Regions from separate parts of the Cobetia sp. BMC6 genome, predicted to be linked through region 2. Evidence: predicted binding sites of a transcription regulator. Region 2 holds the regulator's gene; each other region holds the start of a gene.

Region 1 (4,836 bases), on a different contig from region 2:
TGAACTTACGATGTCTCACGCCTATCGCCTGGTGGTGTCCTGCCCTGATCAGGTCGGAATTGTTGCCCGAGTTTCCACTTTCATCGCCGAGCAGGGCGGGTGGATCACCGAAGCCAATCAGCATTCTGATCTTGGCGCCGGCCGTTTCTTCATGCGCTATGAGATCAACCCCGAAACCATCGGCCTGAGCGCCGATGAGCTCGGCAAGCGCTTCGCACCGATCGGTGAAGAGTTCGGCATGCAGTGGCGCGTGCATGACACCGCTGCCAAGAAGCGTGTCGTGCTGATGGTTTCCAAGGACTCCCATTGTCTGGTGGACCTGCTGCATCGCTGGCAGTCCGGTGATCTGGATTGCGAGATTCCCTGCGTCATTTCCAATCACGATGACATGCGCTCGCTGGTGGAATGGCACGGCATTCCGTTCCATCACGTGCCGGTCGACAAGAATGACAAGGCTCCGGCCTTTGCCGAAGTCGAGCGTCTGGTGGAAGAATCCGGGGCCGATTGCATCGTGCTGGCGCGCTACATGCAGATCATTCCGCCGAGCCTGTGTGAACGCTATGCCGGTCGCCTGATCAACATCCACCACAGCTTCCTGCCTTCCTTCGTGGGTGCCAAGCCGTATCACCAGGCCTTCGGGCGCGGGGTCAAGCTGATCGGGGCGACCTGTCATTACGTGACCGAAGAGCTGGATGCCGGCCCGATCATCGAGCAGGACATCCATCGCGTCACACACTGCCATACCGCCGAGGAACTGGTGCGCATCGGCCGTGATGTCGAGCAGAAGGTGCTGGCCCGCGGCCTGCGCTGGCACCTGCAGGATCGTGTGCTGATCCACGGCAACAAGACCATCGTCTTCGCCTGAGCCTCGCTTGCTCAACGCATGAGTCTGTCATCGACCTGAGGTCGTGACGATGAAGCCGGTACCTGTCTCAGGTGCCGGCTTTTTTGGTTGCGGGATCAGGTTGGCGTCGAGCTAGAACAACCCCAGCTGCTGGGCGTCCTCGCGGGCCTTGAGGCGTACGCCGACGCCCAGCAGGCGGACAGGGCGGTGGCCGCGTTGCCAGGCTTGCTCCATCAGCAGGGCGAAGCTGTTGGCGCTCGGCAGCGTGGTGGTCGAGGCGGGGAGCAGGCTTTCCAGCGTGGTGCTCTCGAAGTTGCTGAAGCGGATCTTGACGAACTGCTTGGCCAGCACCGGCTGGTCATGACGGGCGTGACGGCTGGTCAGGCGTTCGAGCAGGGCGGGCAGGCGCTCCAGGCAGGCTGGCAGGTCAGGCAGGTCGTGATCGAAGGTGTGCTCGACACTGATCGACTTGCGTTCGCGTTCGACACGCACCGGTCGCTCATCGATGCCGTGCGCCAGTTCGTGCAGGCGTGTGCCGAACTTGCCGAAGTGCTCGGCCAGTGTTGTCAACGGTGTGCCGCGCATGTCTTCGCAGGTGGTGATGCCCAGGCGTGTCAGACGCGCCAGCGTCGCCGGGCCGACCCCGTGCAGCTTGCCGACGGGCAGCTGGCGGATGAAGGCGTCGCTGGTCTCGGGCGTGATCACCGTCAGGCCGTCGGGCTTTTCCCAGTCACTGGCGATCTTGGCCAGAAACTTGTTGGCGGCCACGCCAAGGGAGAGGGTGATGCCGGTGCGCCTGAGCGCCTCTTCCTTCAGCCAGCGCGCCATCCAGGTGGCGCTGCCCTGAAAGTCAGTCACGGCGCTGACATCCAGATAGGCCTCATCCAGCGAGAGGGGCTCCACCAGGGGCGTCAGTTCATGGAAGAGTGCCTGGATCTCGGCGGAAACGGCGCGGTAGCGCTCGAAATCCGGGGGTACCAGAATCAGCTGTGGGCAAAGGCGCAGCGCTCGGGCGGTCGACATCGCCGAGCGTACGCCGAAGGCGCGCGCGGGATAGTTGCAGGTGGCGATGACGCCGCGTTGCTCGGTGCGGCCACCGATGGCGATGGGCACCTCGCGCCACTCGGGATGGCGGAGCATCTCGACGGCGGCATAGAAGCAATCACAGTCGGCGTGGAGGATCTTGCGCATGCGCGCATCATGCTAAAAGACTGGATGGCTGTCCAGTGCTTGTGCTCACTCATTGCGCTTGAGCAGGCTCACCAACGATAACGCCCGACAGTGAGGAGAGTCCCCACTGTCGGGCGTTGGCATGGCTGGCATCTTGCTTGGGCGCGAGACTGGCGCTCAGCGGATTACAGCGTCATCGCGGCCACCCAGCCGAACACGATCAGCGGGATGTTGTAGTGGAGGAAGGTCGGCACCACGCTGTCCCAGATGTGGTCGTGCTGCTGATCGACATTCAGGCCGGCCGTCGGGCCGAGGGTCGAGTCAGAAGCCGGTGAGCCGGCATCTCCCAGCGCGGCGGCGGTGCCGATCAGCGCGACGGTGGCCAGCGGCGAGAAGCCGAATTGCAGCGCCAGCGGCACGTAGATGGCGGCAATGATCGGAATGGTCGAGAAACTGGAGCCGATGCCGAGAGTGATGAACAGACCGACCATCAGCATGACCAGCGCGGCCAGCGGCTTGTTGTCACCGATGATGTGGAAGGAGGCGTCGACCAGGGTCTGGATGTCGCCGGTGGCCTTCATCACGGAAGCGAAACCTGCCGCCGAGATCATGATGAAGCCGATCAGCGCCATCATGCGCATGCCGGAGGTGAAGAGGTCATCCGCTTCGTTCCACTTGAACAGGCCACCCAGCGAGAGGATGGCGAAGCCGACCAGGCCGCCGAGAATCATCGAGCCGGAATACAACTGAATGCCGAGGGCGGCGATGATGGCGATGCCTGCCATGACCAGACCGCTCTTGGATGGCGTGTGCATGGGCGTGTGGTGCGGTACGTTGCTGGACTTGATCTCGCGGGTCGCGTAGTCACGCGGCTTGCGGTAGGAGACGAACAGCGCCGTCAGCAGGCCAAGGAACATGCCGCCGACGGGAATCGCCATCGCCATCGGCACCATGCCACGGGTCACGTCGAGACCGAGCGACTGGCCGGCATCATTGATGTTGGCCAGCAGGATGTCGTTGAGGAAGATGGAGCCGAAACCGACCGGCAGCAGCATGTAGGGCGCGGTCAGGCCGAAGGTCAGTGCACAGGCCACGGCACGACGATCCAGACGCAGGCGGTTCATGGCGACCAGCAGCGGCGGAATCAGGATCGGGATGAAGGCGATGTGAACCGGAATCAGGTTCTGGGAGGAAATCGCGACCAGAGTCACGCTGCCCAGCAGGCCGTACTTGATGGCCGTCTGGCGGCGCGGCGTGCTTTCGCCATTGAGCAGGCCGATCAGGCGTGCGGCGAGCAGGTCCGGCAGGCCGGAGCGAGACAGGGCGACGGCGAAGGCACCGAGAGTGGCGTAGGCCAGCGCGACCTTGGCGCCGCCGCCGACACCGTCATTGAAGGCGCCGAGCGTGTCGGTCAGGGACAGCCCGCTGAACAGACCGCCGACCAGGGCGCCGGCGACCAGCGCGAAGACGACCGAGACGCGAGCCAACGACAGGCCGACCATGACCAGGACGGCCAGAATTACCGCATTCATGCGAGTACCTCTATGTGGGGTTGTGCCAGCTTTGGGAGTGTTGCGGACAGAGCGGGCGAACTGTGGGTGCGTGGCCACCCGATCCCGGGGCAATGCCTCGCATGACGTGTACATTCGTGACGAATGCCTTGCTGTCGCAGTGTTCCTGCGGCTTCCTCCTGAATGCCGTCAAAAACGGCGCATAATCTTACCAGAAGGGCAACGCAAGCTGAATGGCCGATGAACGTGGGCGCTGCCAAATGGCACAAGTTGGCGTGCCATGACGGCTTTTTGTAGAATGCCACGCTGCCCGGCGGCTGCAGTCGCAGGCGTTATTCAACAGGAGTGCGCATGCTGGAGCTGGAAAATGCCCGCGTCATCGGCATGGGAAATGATCGGCGTGTCTATCAGGACCCGAACGACCCCCATCGCTGCATCAAGGTCCCGCGTTACCCTGACAAGGGCAGCCGCCAGAATGAACGCGAGCAACGCTATTTCGAGGGCCTGGTCAGACGTGGCATGCGCGACTGGTCCTATGTGCCTGCCTACCACGGCAGTATCGCCACCGCCGAGGGACTCGGGCTGGTCTTCGATCTGATTCTCGACAGTGACGGCTCCACGTCACGCCGACTGCGCGAGGTGCATCTCGAGACCCCCGAGCGCCTGAGCGCCGAGGTGCTGGTGAGCGAGCTGGCCAATCTCTATCGTTATCTCGAGAAACGCTGGTTGATTCCGTCTGATCTCAATGATCGCAATATCGTGGTCCAGTTCAGCGACGACCAGCCGCCCAGGTTGTGGCTGATCGACGGTGTCTCGAATCCTGACTTCATTCCGCTGGCGACCAGCGTCGCCTGGCTGGCACGGCGCAAGGTCGCGCGTCGCTATCGTCACTTCCTCAGGAAACTGGTCAAGGGGGGGCAGCTCTCGCCAGAGGATTATCAGGCACTCGAAGCCCGTCTGTGGGGGTGAATGCCTCTGATGGTGATGGCTCTCGAGACTGGTGGGTCTCGAGGGTGACTGCCCCTGATGGCGCTTGTCGCTGATAGCAATGGCCTTTGATGAACATCGTCTTTGATGAACATCGCCAGGAGCAGTCATGTTGTGTATCAGTGTATCAGTGCTCCAGGGCCTCGAAGTAGCTGGTCATCGCATGGGTGATCTGGCGCAAGTCCTGCGGCGAGGTGATATAGGCCGGCATGGTATAGAGCCAGCGCCCGAAGGGACGTAACCAGACGCCCAGTTCACGGGCATGGGCCTGAGCGCCTGCCAGACTGCTGGCATCGTGCACTTCTATCACCGCCGTGGCACCCA
Region 2 (4,836 bases):
TATGAGCTGATCTGGCGCCAGTTCGTGGCCTGTCAGATGCTGCCGGCCGAATACCTGTCGTCCACGCTGACCATCGAAGTGGATGGCTATGAGCTGCGCGCCAAGGGCCGTGTGCTCAAGTTCGACGGCTACACGCGTGTCATGAAGCCGATGGGCAAGAAGGAAGAGGACCAGTCGCTGCCGGATCTTGCCATCGGCGAGAAGCTGGACCTGGTCGAGCTGCAGCCGCTGCAGCACTTCACCAAGCCCACGGCGCGTTACACCGAGGCCAGCCTGGTCAAGGAGCTGGAAAAGCGTGGTATCGGTCGTCCGTCCACCTATGCCGCCATCATCTCCACCATCCAGGACCGTGGCTACGTGGCGCTGGAAAACCGTCGCTTCTATGCCGAGAAACTGGGCGACATCGTCACCGATCGCCTCAGCGAGTCCTTCAAGGATCTGATGGACTTCGGCTTCACGGCGCGCATGGAAGACTACCTCGATGAGGTGGCCAACGGTGGGCGCAACTGGCGCGAGCTGCTGGACACCTTCTACGCCGAGTTCAAGGCCGAGCTGGACCACGCCCAGTCCGAAGAGGGCATGCGTCCGAACCAGCCGGTGCCGACGGACATCGCCTGCCCGACCTGCGGGCGTGAGATGCAGATCCGTACCGCCTCGACCGGGGTCTTCCTGGGCTGTTCCGGCTACAACCTGCCGCCCAAGGAGCGCTGCAAGACCACCATCGATCTGCTGCCGGGCGATGAGGCCGTGGCGGCCGATGCCGGTGAAGATGCCGAGACGGATGCGCTGCGCGCCAAGCGTCGCTGCCCGATCTGTGCCACCGCGATGGACAGCTACCTGATCGATGAGCAGCGCAAGCTGCACGTCTGCGGCAATAGCCCGGACTGTGTCGGTCACGAGGTCGAGGAAGGTCAGTTCCGCATCAAGGGCTACGATGGCCCGGTGATCGAGTGCGACAAGTGCGGTTCCGACATGCAGCTCAAGACCGGGCGTTTCGGCAAGTACTTCGGCTGCACCAACGAGAATTGCAAGAATACCCGCAAGCTGCTCAAGTCCGGTGAAGTGGCGCCGCCGAAGATGGACCCGATTCCGATGCCGGAACTTGCCTGCGTCAAGGTCGAGGACCACTACGTGCTGCGCGACGGCGCCAGTGGCCTGTTCCTGGCGGCCAGCCAGTTCCCCAAGAATCGCGAGACGCGCCCGCCGCTGGTCAAGGAGCTCAAGGCGCACGCCGACGAGTTGCCGGAGAAGTATCACTTCATTCTCGAGGCCCCGGATCAGGACCCGGATGGACGTCCGGCACAGATTCGCTTCTCGCGCAAGGTCAAGGCTCAGTACGTCATGACCGATGAAGATGGCAAGGCGACCGGCTGGAAGGCGACCTACGACAACGGCCGCTGGGTCGTCGAGGACAAGCGCAAGGGAGCCAAGAGCTGATGAGCCAGCGTGCCCGTACCAATCAGCTGCTGTATCAGGCCGAGTTGCTGCTGGCCCAGTCAGCGGTCTCTGGCGACGATGAGCATGCCGTGGCGCGTCGCATGGCCGGTGAAGAGGGCGCGCTCGCCCTGCTGGAGCTGGCGCTGGCCTCATTGCTGGAAGAGTGTGCCGTGACGGCGCGCTGGCCGCAGGGGAGCTGGCGCGAGCGCTTGGCCACACCACCGACGCCCATTGCCGAGGTCGAGCAGCTGCGCAGCCTGCTGGAACGTCCTGACAGCTGGTTGTCTGAGCTGATCGCGGATGTGACTCGTCTGCATGAAGAGGGTGGCGTCGCTCGCCGCGAGGAATCGCGTTCGCGGGGTGATGGTCTGATCATCGCGGCAGCCTCGAGCGACTCGCTGGCCGAGCGTCTCAGCGCCGCCATCACGGCATTCAAGGCGCTGCTGCCGCAGCTGCGCGAATCGAGCGTCGAGTGGTAGGTCAAGGCGCTGATATGGCGCTGCACGCTGGTGATGACTGGCGCATGGCGATCGGGTGACGTTTCGCCTTCACGGGTGCTAGACTGATCGCATTGTGGCAAGCCCTGCACTCTCCGGTACGACCATGGCTCTGGCTGTGGTCGTACTTTTTTCTGCGTCGCTGATGGCAACGCGGTGCCGGGCTTGCCAGCCGTCGCGCTGACGATTACAACGACGCCGGTATCTCACGAGGTGCCGTGCAGGAGGAATGACGTGTCCGATCCCGCCGTACTTGAAATTGTGCAAATGGAAGATGGTGAAGTGATTCTGCGCGCCGCGGAAAGCGAAGGTGAGCCGCTGCTCAGCATTCGCATTTCAGACGAGGCCGCTGATCTGCTGCGTGACAATCGTTTCGAGGTCGCGCGTGAGATGATCGACCACGCCATCACCCGGACTCGCCTCTGGGATGGCGAAGAAGACGAGGATGAGCAGTCAGAAGGCATCGTGCACTGATGCATCGCTCGCGCTTCGCGCACAAAAAAACCCGCCTCGAGGCGGGTTTTTTTGTGCAATGCGTGCGGCTTTTCTGTTGCTTAAAGCGCAGCTGGTCAAGGACTCAGTGCAGGCCACCATCGCGGATGACGCCTACCCCGAGACCCTCGATCTCCAGGCTGTCCGTGCGCAGGTCGACCTTGATCGGTGAGAAGTCCTCGTTTTCGGCTTCCAGCCACACGTAGTGCCCGTCACGACGGAAGCGCTTGACGGTGACTTCATCTCCCAGGCGTGCCACCACGATCTGCCCGTCACGCACGCTGGTGGTGCGGTGCACGGCCAGCAGGTCGCCTTCCAGAATTCCCACATCCTTCATCGACACGCCGCGCACACGCAGCAGGTAGTCGGCAGCCGGCGAGAAGTAGTCGCTCGGCAGCGGGCAGTGACGGTCGATATGCTCGCTGGCAAGAATCGGGCTGCCGGCGGCCACTTCCCCGATCACCGGCAGACCATCGTTGGCGCTCTCGTCGACGTCAGCCAGCGACGGCACGCGAATGCCGCGTGAGGTGCCCGGCACCATCTCGATGGCGCCCTTGCGCTTGAGGGCACGCAGATGCTCCTCGGCGGCATTCGGCGAGCGGAAGCCCAGCGCCTGGGCGATTTCGGCCCGCGTCGGCGGGTAGCCAGAGGACTTGATGGTCTTGATGATGAAGTCGAAGACATCCTGCTGGCGCGGAGTAAGCGGCTGGGTCATGGCATTGCCTTTGGCCTGGGCGGCATCTTGAGCTGACGGCACGGGGTGTGCATCCATACAACTGTCATTGTATCCAGTCATGGCAGTCATGCAAGGCATCGTGGCTTGTGTGGAGGCCTCAAAGGGCAGGTAGTCGTCGAGATATCGCTGTCTGCCGACTTGGCTTGTCGATATCCAAGGCAAGCTGTCGAGAGGGCAATCCGGTGTGGCCCTGCGGGGTGGTCTGTCACCGAGCACGGCGAGTCCTTGAATCGGAACGGTCTGCATTGAAGGAATATCAGGCTCGACTAAACCTTTGGCGTTTGAAACGCGAGAGAATTGTCAGTCGTGACATGGCGCGCTAGAATCAAAGTGTTTCAAACGAATGTTCGCCGATGGCAGTGTTCGGATGTGTCGTGCTCACGTGTGCCGTGGTCAAACGAGCCGATATCGTACGTGGCCTTCCGGTGAACCTGCACCACCTCATGAGAGAGTCGCCGCGCGGCGCTTGCGTCGTGACCTACGACTCCAGTCCTCTTCTACCTGACAAGGGTTCCGCCCATGGCCCAGACCGATACCGTTACCCGCATCCTCGATACTGCCGAGGTGCTGTTCGCCGAGCGTGGTTTCGCCGAGACCTCACTGCGCAACATCACCAGCAAGGCCAAGGTCAATCTGGCGGCGGTGAACTACCACTTCGGGTCCAAGAAATCGCTGATCCAGGCGGTCTTCGCGCGCTATCTCGATCCATTCAGCGAGCGTTTCCACGCGGCGCTCGACAGTGTCGAGCAGCAATACGCCGGGCGTCAGGTGCCGCTTGAGGTCCTGCTGGAGGTGATGGCGCGTACCGTGCTGGAGGTGCCGGCCGAGCGCAACAGCCTGCGCACCTTCATGCGCCTGCTCGGGCTTGCCTACACTCAGGGTCAGGGCCATATGCGGCGCTATATCCGCGAGCATTACGGCACGGTCTTCAGCCGCTTCGCCGAGCTTCTGAAGCTTGCGACCCCTGATCTGCCGGACAACGAGCGCTTCTGGCGCCTGCACTTCATGCTCGGTAGCGTGATCTTCACCTTCTCGGGCCTGGATGCACTGCGGGATATCGAGGAGGCCGAGTATGGCCATCACACCACGGTGCGTGAGCTGATCCAGCACATGCGTCCGGTGGTGGTCGCGGCGATGGCAGCGCCGTTGCCGGCCTCGCTCGGGGATGGTGAGGCGGTCACCCAGGCGGCCAGCTGATGGCCTGCTGGGTAGCGGTGGATCTCTCGCGCCAGAGCCTTGAGATACGCAATGACGCGCCGAGTGGCAGTCGTGATGCGCCGCCCTGCGCGGCTGCCCCTGACGCGCTGGTGCACGCCTGCGCGATCTCCAGCGGCCTCAACGGTATCGGCGAGCTCGATGGCAGCGGTTGCACGCCAACCGGCTGGCATGTGATTCGTGCCGCCATCGGGGCGGGCAATCCGCGTGGCGCCGTCTATCGCGGACGGCGCTTCACGGGCGAGGTATTCACCCCCGAGCTTGCCGAGGAGCATCCAGAGCGTGACTGGATCCTGACGCGCATTCTATGGCTCAGTGGCCGCGAGCCGGGCATCAATCGCGGTCGCAATGCCCGCGGTGAGCGGGTCGATAGCCTGCGCCGCTACATCTATTTTCATGGCACGCCCAGCACGGAGCCCATGGGGATAGCGGCGTCCCACGGCTGCATTCGCTTGCGCG
Region 3 (4,836 bases), on a different contig from region 2:
GATAGTGCGTCAGGCATCAGCGTGATGAGGGTCAAGGGCGCCCAACGGGTACCCTTGACCCTCATCGCCAACGGCAGGCCCTCTGAGACAGATGCGCATCAGCGCGTCGATCATGAATTTGAGCAACAAGGAATCAACATGCGCAGCCACTATTGCGGCAAACTGAACGAGACCCTGATCGATCAGGATGTCACTCTGTGCGGGTGGGTGCACCGCCGTCGCGACCACGGTGGCGTCATCTTCCTCGACATGCGCGACCGTGATGGCATCGCCCAGATCGTCGTCGATCCGGACACCGTCGATGCCTTCGCCACTGCCGACAAGGCGCGCAGCGAGTTCGTGCTGCGTATCAAGGGCCGTATCCGTCTGCGCCCGGAAGGCACCCAGAACCCGAACATGCCGACAGGCATGATCGAAGTGCTGGCCAAGGACGTCGAAGTGCTCAACACTGCACAGACGCCGCCGTTCCAGCTCGACGACCACAACAAGGTCGGTGAGGAAGTTCGCCTCAAGTATCGTTATGTCGACCTGCGTCGTCCCGACATGATCGAGAAGCTTCGCCTGCGCTCGCGCATCACTCACAGCGTGCGCGCCCAGCTCGAAGCCCTGGGCTTCCTCGACATCGAAACCCCGATCCTGACCCGCGCCACGCCGGAAGGCGCACGTGACTATCTGGTGCCGAGCCGCACCTACGCCGGCAGCTTCTTCGCACTGCCGCAGTCTCCGCAGCTGTTCAAGCAGCTGCTGATGGTCGCCGGTGTCGATCGTTACTACCAGATCGCCAAATGCTTCCGTGATGAAGACCTGCGCGCTGACCGTCAGCCGGAGTTCACCCAGATCGACCTCGAAGCCAGCTTCGTCGACGAGCAGGACATCATGGGCATGACCGAGACCATGATCCGTGGTCTCTACAAAGAAGTGCTCGATGTCGAGCTGGGCGACTTCCCGACCATGCCGTATTCCGAGGCCATCAGCCGCTTCGGTTCCGACAAGCCGGACCTGCGCATTCCGCTGGAACTGGTCGATGTCGATGATCTGATGAGCGGCGTGGACTTCAAGGTCTTCTCCGGCCCGGCCAAGGACGACAAGGGCCGCGTCGCCGCGCTGCGTGTGCCGGGCGGTGCCAGCCTGTCACGCAAGGAAATCGACGCTTACACCAAGTTCGTCGGCATCTACGGTGCCAAGGGTCTGGCGTGGATCAAGGTCAACGAACGTGCCAAGGGCATCGAGGGTCTGCAGTCGCCGATCGTCAAGTTCATGGAAGACGTCGTGGACGAAGTGCTGGACCGCTGTGGCGCCGTCGATGGCGACATCGTGTTCTTCGGTGCTGACAAGGCCAACATCGTGGCCGAAGCCATCGGTGCGCTGCGCGTCAAGCTGGGTGAAGACCTCAACCTCTACACCCGCGAGTGGGCACCGCTGTGGGTCGTCGACTTCCCGATGTTCGAAGCCGATGCCAACGGCCGCCTGAGTGCGCTGCACCACCCGTTCACCGCGCCGTCCTGCACACCGGAAGAGCTCAAGGCCAACCCGGAAGCGGCACTGTCTCGCGCCTACGACATGGTCATCAACGGCACCGAGCTGGGTGGTGGCTCCATCCGTATCCACGATCAGGCCATGCAGCGTACCGTGTTCGAAGTGCTGGGCATCGGTGAAGAAGAAGCGGAAGAAAAGTTCGGCTTCCTGCTCGACGCCCTGAAGTTCGGCGCGCCGCCCCATGGTGGTCTGGCCTTCGGTCTCGACCGTCTGGTGATGCTGATGACCGGCGCCAAGACCATTCGTGAAGTGATTGCCTTCCCGAAAACCCAGAGCGCCGGCTGCATGATGACCGACGCTCCGGGCGTGGTCAGCGGTGAGCAGCTCAAGGAGCTGAACATCCGTCTGCGTCAGAAGGTCAAGGTCGAAGACGAAAGCGGCCAGGCCTGATTCAGCGGCGCATGACCGAGAGAGTGACTGGTGGGGCCGTCTGGACTGATTCGATCAGACCCGGGCGGTCCCGCGGTGGCAGGTTTGCCCCTTTGGCCTGATAGGCTAGTGGGCGAGCAAGCCCGACAAGGCGGTGCGAGACTGTTTGCTGGCGTTCACGTCAGGCAATGACAGTGTCGCACCGCCTTTTTTGTGGCATGGTGGCTGGTTATATACACAGTAAGAGCGATGGCGTGATGACGACAGCGAAGACGCAAGGTGTGAGAGACGAGGCAGCGGCATGATCATTCTTGGCATCGACCCGGGCTCACGTCTGACCGGGTATGGGGTATTGGATGTCTCTGCGGCTCAGCCTCGCTATGTGGACAGTGGCTGCATCCGCATGTCACAGGTCAGCCTGGACCAGCGCCTGGCGCAGATCTATGCCGGTATCAGCGAGGTGATCGCCCTGCATCGCCCCGCGGAATTCGCCATCGAGCAGGTCTTCATGTCCAAGAACGCCGATTCGGCGCTCAAGCTGGGCCAGGCGCGCGGGGCTGCCATCGTGTGTGCGGCCAATCACGGCTTGCCGGTGTTCGAATATGGGCCGCGGCAGATCAAGCAGGCCGTGACCGGTACCGGTGCCGCCGAGAAGTCTCAGGTGCAGCATATGGTCACGCATACGCTCAAGCTCTCCGCCACGCCGCAGGCCGATGCCGCCGATGCGCTGGCCATCGCCTTGACGCATTGTTTCGCGCGTCGACGACTGACGCCCGGCAATGACCAGCTGGAAGCATTGGGGCTGGGGAATACCAGTCGACGCAAGGGAACCCGCGTGGGGCGTAGCAGCAGCTGGCGAGACTTCGAGCCTGACGCCTGACATGCCGCTGAGCGACAAATGCGGTATTGTGCTCAATTAATAGCGATTTTTCAGTCACTTGTAGAGTGTCTGCCGAGCTTGGCAGCAGCCGATTGCGTGATGCGCCAAGCCGCGCGGCATCAGGCTTCGGGTCCTCACCCAAGGTATGACTGTCAGAAAGATGCGACAAATTCGTCGTGACACTGGGACATGCCGCCTGCGCTTCATCTTTGGTAGGCTTGCCCGCATTGTAACAATCCGTGCAGAGAATCGGGCCTGCCAGCAGCAGGATCCTGACGAATACATTCTCTGCCGAGCAAGGACAGCCGCAACATGATTGGACGCCTGACCGGGACATTGCTGGAAAAACAACCGCCGCAGCTGGTGCTTGACGTACAGGGTGTCGGTTATGAACTGGAAGCTTCGATGAACACCCTGTTGGGCTTGCCGGCCGTGGGCGAACATTGCCAGCTTTACACCCACCTGGTGGTGCGCGAAGACGCGCAGTTGCTGTATGGCTTCGGCAAGGAGCCCGAGCGTCGTCTGTTCCGTGAATTGATCAAGATCTCCGGTGTCGGTCCGCGACTGGCGCTGGCGATTCTGTCGGGAATGGAGCAGTCCGATTTCATCCGCTGTGTTCATGACGAAGATAGCCGAGCGCTGACACGCCTGCCGGGCGTCGGCAAGAAGACGGCGGATCGCTTGATCATCGAGATGCGCGATCGCCTCAAGCATTGGACGCTGCCGGCGGATGATGGTCTGGATGAAATGGCGCGTGCCTCCCAGCCACAACCGCCGATCACGCATCCTCTGGCGGACGCCGAAGCCGCGCTGGTATCACTGGGCTACAAGCCTGTCGAGGCGGCCAAGATGCTCTCCGGACTGGAGACCGGCGCCTCTACGGAAGCGCTCATCAAGGCGGCGTTGGCGCGCAAGATGGCCAGCTGAGACCCTGCCAGAGCAGCAAACATGCGCCCTATAGTTTCCGTGAAGGAAATGGCGCATCGTGATTGGATTTATTGACTAGGGGTTGGCAGGTTACTGGGGTAGAAAGTGCGCGCTTGAACGCAGATGCGCTAGATCGTTGCATAGCCTTGGCGAACCTTGTCACCTGCCACTGACGCACGTTCATGGCCATGACCCGTGTCATGTGCGTGACCTGCGTCATCAGGAGTTGAGCAAGCATCATGATGGAGTCGGACCGACTGATCTCCGCGGCGACGCATGATCCGGAAGAGCGGATCGATCGCGCCAACCGGCCGCGCACGCTGAGTGACTACATCGGACAGCCCATCGTCCGCGAACAGATGGAAATCTTCATCAGTGCCGCGCGAGGGCGAGGCGATAGTCTGGATCACACTCTGGTCTTCGGCCCGCCCGGTCTCGGCAAGACGACGCTGGCGCATATCATCGCCAGCGAGATGAGTGTCGATATCAAGTCGACCTCAGGGCCGGTGCTGGAGCGGGCAGGCGACCTGGCAGCGATGCTGACCAACCTGCAGGAAGGCGATGTCCTGTTCATTGACGAGATTCACCGCCTGTCACCGGCTGTCGAGGAAGTGCTCTACCCGGCGATGGAAGATTATCAGCTCGATATTATGATCGGTGAAGGCCCCGCAGCCCGCTCGATCAAGCTTGAGCTGCCACGGTTCACCCTGGTGGGCGCGACGACGCGGGCGGGGCTGCTGACGGCGCCGCTTCGCGATCGCTTCGGTATCGTTCAGCGCCTCGAGTTCTACGATATCGAGTCACTCACCGACATCGTGGCCCGCAGTGCCAGGCTTTCCGGCATGGAAGTCGAGATGGACGGGGCACTGGAGATTGCACGACGTTCCCGCGGCACGCCGCGTATCGCCAATCGCCTGCTGCGCCGGGTGCGTGACTTCGCCGAAGTGCGCTCGGATGGTCGCTTGACGCTGGAAGTGGCCGACAAGGCGCTCAACATGCTCAATGTCGACAGCCACGGTCTGGATCACATGGACCGTCGACTGCTGTTGGCGATGATCGAGAAGTTCGATGGCGGGCCGGTCGGGGTCGACTCATTGGCGGCGGCCATCGGGGAAGAGCGCGAT
Region 4 (4,836 bases), on a different contig from region 2:
CCGGTTTCACTCCTGCGGCTGATCCTCGGACAATTGCATGATCATGCGCGTCGTCAGGTAAAGGCGTGGCACGACGCTATCGACCAGCACGAACTCCTGATCGCTGTGATAGCCGCCGCCGACGAGACCCAGGGATTCGAGCACTGCCGGTTTATCGGAATCTGCATGATAGGCGTAGGCTGCATCGGTGCCGCCACCGATCTCGACCGCTTGCAGTGTCTGCCCCAACTCTTGATAGATCTTCTGGGCCTGCTCGGCCAGCTGCTGACTCTGCGGATTGTCAGGCAGCGGCGGACGCCCCTTCTCGAGGTGGAACTCCACTTCGGTATCATCGATCAACTGGTTCTTCGTGATGGCCTGCGCTTCTTCCAGGACACGCTGATACTCGCTGCTATCGAAGTAGCGCATATCACCTTCCGCCCTGGCATGCTCCGGAATCACGTTGCGCTTGACGCCGCCCTCGACGATCGTCCAGTTGAGCGTCGTCTCCTTGTCCGCATCATCAAGCTCATTCAACTGCAGCAGCTGATGAGACAGCTCCATAATGGCGTTGCGCCCTTCCTCTGGTGCGCCACCGGCATGGGAGGCACGGCCCTTCACCTCGAGAAACGCATAGTTGATGCCCTTGGTGACGACGGTGACGGCATCAACTCCCGGGTCAGCGAAGGTAGGCTCGAATACCAGCACGGCATCCTGATCTGCCGATAGCTCATGAATCAGGTCATGCGAGCCCGGCGAGCCCTTCTCCTCATCAGGATTGAAGACAACCGTCACCTGGCCATAGTCATCAAACCCGAGCGACTTCAGCGCCTCGAGACTGTGCAGAATAACGGCTGCGCCACCCTTGGCATCGCCCACGCCCGGGCCATAGGCACGCCCATCCTCGATACGGAAGGCACGCTCCGTGGCGGCGCCTTCATCGAAGACGGTGTCGTAGTGAATCATCAACATGATCTTGCGACTGCCATCTCCCTGCAGGCGACCGACAATCGTATTGCCGCCATAGGTCTTGGCAGGGTGCGTTTCCACCTGTGCGCCAAGCGCTTCGAGATGCTGGGTCAGCATTGCCTCAACGTCATTCAAGCCTTCACGGTAGCCCGTTCCCGAATCCAAGTTGACCAGTGTTTCCAGCGTCTCCAGCAGAGGCGCTCGCTGTTGCTCGACGGCATCCTGCACATCCTGATAGTCCGCCGCTTGCGCACTGGCACTGCACATACCGCATGCCAAACCCACCGCCAATATCGGAAGCCGCATTTTCCACCTCTAATATTGTTATATAAGGAATAACGAAGGTAAGGCGGATATCAGGCAAACGCAAACGCGAGGCCTACCGGGAAATTTTTTCTGCTAGCAGCTTTACCTGCCGTCCACCATTGAACACAGGTGCACTTCATCTGATCTGCGTCTCGTGAATGTGCAGCACTCGCAGGGATTATCGGTTGCCTGAGGGCTTCTCAGCGCCGATACTGTATATGAATACAGTATCGAAAGGAGACCCCACCCATGACCGTATCTGCCGCTCAACCGTCCCACGCCTCGCTGGCTCGCCCTCATCCAGCGCCGGAGCCCTGTGCGCTGCCGCACCCTCACATCACGGGGCGCGCTGGCATTTCAGGCTTCCCCTCGCCGGCCGAGGATTACGCGGGGCGTACGCTGGACCTCAACGAGCGGCTGATAAAGCGCCCGGCAGCGACCTTCTTCATGACGGTGGCGGGTGACAGCATGGAAGGCTTCGGCATCTATGAGGGCGACACCCTGGTGGTAGACCGCTCCATCGATGCCCGCCCCGGGCATATCGTGGTGGCACTGGTCGAGGGTGAGGTGGTGGTCAAGCGTTATGAGCTGATCGGTCAGCGCCCCTATCTGAGCTCCGGCAATGCCCTGTATCCGCCGGTCGCGATCTTCGACCTCGAATGCCAGGTCTGGGGGGTGGTGCGCTCCGTCATCCACGAATACGCGGTATGAAGACGCCAATGATCGGACTGGTGGACTGCAACAACTTCTACGCCAGCTGCGAGCGAGTGTTCGACCCGCGCCTGGAGGGCCGCCCTGTCGGCGTGATGTCCAACAATGACGGCTGCGTGATCGCGCGTTCCAACGAGCTCAAGGCGCTGGGCGTGGAGATGGGCACCCCCGCCTTCCAGCTACAGCCACTCGTCCGTGAGGGGCGCATCCACCTGCTCTCCTCCAACTATGAGTTGTATGGCGACATGTCGGCGCGCGTGCGTGAGGTGCTGGAGGAATATTCCGCCGGGGTCGAGCCCTACTCCATCGATGAGATGTTCGTGCGTTTCGATGGCTTTGATCGCAACTCGATGCTGACGTTGAGCCGCACCCTGCACCGCAATGTCCGCAAGTTCACCGGCATTCCCGTGTGTGTCGGGGTGGCGCCAACTCGAACGCTGGCCAAGCTGGCCAATCGCGCAGCCAAGAAGCGTCCGGAATTCGGCGGTGTCTGCGTGCTGGAACCCGATGAAGTCGGCACCCAGCGCCTGCTGGCCGATACGCCACTGGGCGATGTCTGGGGCGTGGGCCGACGACTGGTCGAACGCTTGGCACTGCAAGGCCTGCACACTGCCTGGGACCTGCGCTGCGCCGACCCGCGCGCCATCGGCCAGCGGTATTCCGTGGTACTGGAACGCACCGCGCGCGAACTGCAAGGCACGCTCTGCTTCGAGATGAATGATGCCGATGACGCCCGCCAGCGCATCATGACCTCGCGCTCCTTCGGGCGCATGACCGGTGACTTGAATGAACTCAGGGATGCCATCCGCCAACATGCCCAGCGCGGCGCCGAGAAGCTGCGCCATCAAGGCAGCCTGACACGCGCCGTACTGGTCTTCCTCAAGAGCAATCGTCACCGACCCGACCTGCCGCAATACTCACCCAGCACCATCGTCGAGCTGCCCGCCCCCACCAATGACAGCCGCGAGATACTCGCCGCCGCGCAACAGGCGCTGGAGCATATATACCTGCGCGGCTATCGCTTCATGAAGGCTGGCGTGATGCTGCTCGACCTCATCGACCAGCCACGCGAGCAACTCTCGCTGCTGGAAAGCGAAGATGACATCGCCAGGCGTGAACGCAGTCAGCAGCTGATGGCGACACTGGACGCCATGAATCAGAAGATGGGCCGCGGCACCGTGCGTCTGGGCGTCGCACGCCCCGACGCCGCCTGGCAACTGCGCTGCGCCCACCGCAGCGCCCGCTACACCACCAACTGGCAGGAATTGAAGCGGTTGCGTTAGTGGATATGAACTGACTTCTCCACTGCAGGAACAGAAACGATGGAAGTGCCTGAGCCTAAACCCAGGTACAAAGAGGCAGCCCAAGAACAAGCTCAATAACAATAGCCCCCATAACCCGTCTGGATATAGCCAAGGGTCATGAGGGCTTGGGTAAAGCTAGCATCTAGGAGTTGCTTGAAAGGTTATACCAGCTTAAGCAGCGACCTGCTCTCTCAAGCGTTGAGACTCAAAGTATTCTTCAGCCGCAATAGTGGTCTTGAAATCAGCATCACCATGACCTATTTCAATCACCGCCTCTCGAATTGAAGAGAGTTCAACATGGAAGAACTCTTTGCGCAGATTCACGGCATTCACTCGATGATGTGAAAACTTGCGGTGAAGTGCTGTTTCCATCGCCGGAGCATCATCTGAGAAGATCAAAGCATGAACGTCAAATGAGAACGGTACGCTGGCATCACCTAGCTCTTTCACACGATCCATAGGATCGAGGCGACGAGTCATACCAATCTTGTAGACATTTTCGCCAAAAGAACCAATATTACTGATGATATAGACGTAACCACGACGTGTCTGCTCTGCCAGACTCTTGGTACGTTCCTTGGCTGCTTCCGCTTCCTGTAGACGCTGCTCGAGATCAGCCACTTTGGCTTCAGCCAATGCTCGCTCCTCTGCTGACGCCTGCTCAAGCTCATTCTTGGCGCGTGCAAGAATATCTTGATACATCTCTTCCTCACGCTGCGCAGCTTCGATAGCAGTTCTGTATTCCTTTTCAGCCCTGGCCTCTTCTCGCATTTGCTCACGAATGATTCGCTGCTCTTCAACCTCTTCTTTCTTCTTCAGCGTGTATTGATATTGAACCCCACACTCCTCGTATTTGAGAGCGACATAATCAGTATTCAGCCCACAACGGAGTGATGCAACCAGCTTCTCAAGGTCACTCGCAATTTTTTCGAACTGACTCAATGTTCGCTCGAAATTAGAAGGACTAACCTTGCCGATCAATACATCTGCCTCAATATTAAAGGCACGCATGACAAGCTTCATTTGTCCTTCAATGATCTTCTTGTCAAGGCGTTCATCACCCGTAATGACAACATCTCCATATTGGATAAACGCCGTCTTATCCTTGATCATAGCCTTCTGAGATTGACGTATTTGCTTGATCTCAGCTGCAAAACGCTCGCTGGTTTCATACAGGTACTCAGGGAGTTCGAAATGACCATAATCGACAAACTCCTCCAGCCGCGTATAGAGGTCGAGCTTGGACATCACCTGACGCATGGTGCGTTGGCCCGCGGTCTCCTTGATGCGATGCTCAATCAACTTATCTTTAAGACCTTCAATCTCTTGAACATTACGCTCTTTTTGAGCAGCAATAGCATCAGCGTCTTTTTTGAGGCGCTGCAAATCTAAAGTCTCACGATCTATTATATTGAAAGCGGATTGCGCTTCCTCGAGTTGGCTGGTCGTACTAGTCAACTCAAGCGTCAAGGCTTCACGACGCTTATCCAAACCCACTATCGCATCTTCCAAAGAGCCGAATTCTTCAGCTTTACGATCCAGATCAGCTCGCTTGGCCTCCAAATCG

What was found. The regulator LexA, encoded in region 2, represses DNA repair genes until DNA is damaged. The targets are predictions, from matches to a motif close to TACTGTNTANNTANACAGTA.
Region 1: the regulator LexA is predicted to act here: its motif matches at 2,054-2,073, upstream of dinB (DNA polymerase IV).
Region 3: the regulator LexA is predicted to act here: its motif matches at 2,129-2,148, upstream of ruvC (crossover junction endodeoxyribonuclease RuvC).
Region 4: the regulator LexA is predicted to act here: its motif matches at 1,465-1,484, upstream of umuD (translesion error-prone DNA polymerase V autoproteolytic subunit).

The regions. Positions count from the first base shown of each region.
Region 1 is NZ_JAKUMF010000001.1:787,821-792,656, forward strand. Features, by position in the region: gene purU (formyltetrahydrofolate deformylase) at 11-865, shown strand; gene dinB (DNA polymerase IV) at 977-2,035, opposite strand; gene MKZ40_RS03410 (Na+/H+ antiporter family protein) at 2,200-3,546, opposite strand; gene MKZ40_RS03415 (YrbL family protein) at 3,877-4,494, shown strand; gene bioA (adenosylmethionine--8-amino-7-oxononanoate transaminase) at 4,640-4,836, opposite strand, start outside.
Region 2 is NZ_JAKUMF010000002.1:290,069-294,904, forward strand. Features, by position in the region: gene topA (type I DNA topoisomerase) at 1-1,437, shown strand, start outside; gene MKZ40_RS05490 (DUF6586 family protein) at 1,437-1,916, shown strand; gene MKZ40_RS05495 (hypothetical protein) at 2,169-2,408, shown strand; gene lexA (transcriptional repressor LexA) at 2,512-3,141, opposite strand; gene MKZ40_RS05505 (TetR/AcrR family transcriptional regulator) at 3,682-4,359, shown strand; gene MKZ40_RS05510 (L,D-transpeptidase) at 4,359-4,836, shown strand, end outside.
Region 3 is NZ_JAKUMF010000003.1:354,838-359,673, reverse strand. Features, by position in the region: gene aspS (aspartate--tRNA ligase) at 139-1,926, shown strand; gene ruvC (crossover junction endodeoxyribonuclease RuvC) at 2,207-2,785, shown strand; gene ruvA (Holliday junction branch migration protein RuvA) at 3,098-3,712, shown strand; gene ruvB (Holliday junction branch migration DNA helicase RuvB) at 3,952-4,836, shown strand, end outside.
Region 4 is NZ_JAKUMF010000009.1:126,413-131,248, forward strand. Features, by position in the region: gene MKZ40_RS14565 (glutamate carboxypeptidase) at 7-1,215, opposite strand; gene umuD (translesion error-prone DNA polymerase V autoproteolytic subunit) at 1,504-1,965, shown strand; gene MKZ40_RS14575 (Y-family DNA polymerase) at 1,974-3,248, shown strand; gene MKZ40_RS14580 (DUF4041 domain-containing protein) at 3,441-4,836, opposite strand, start outside.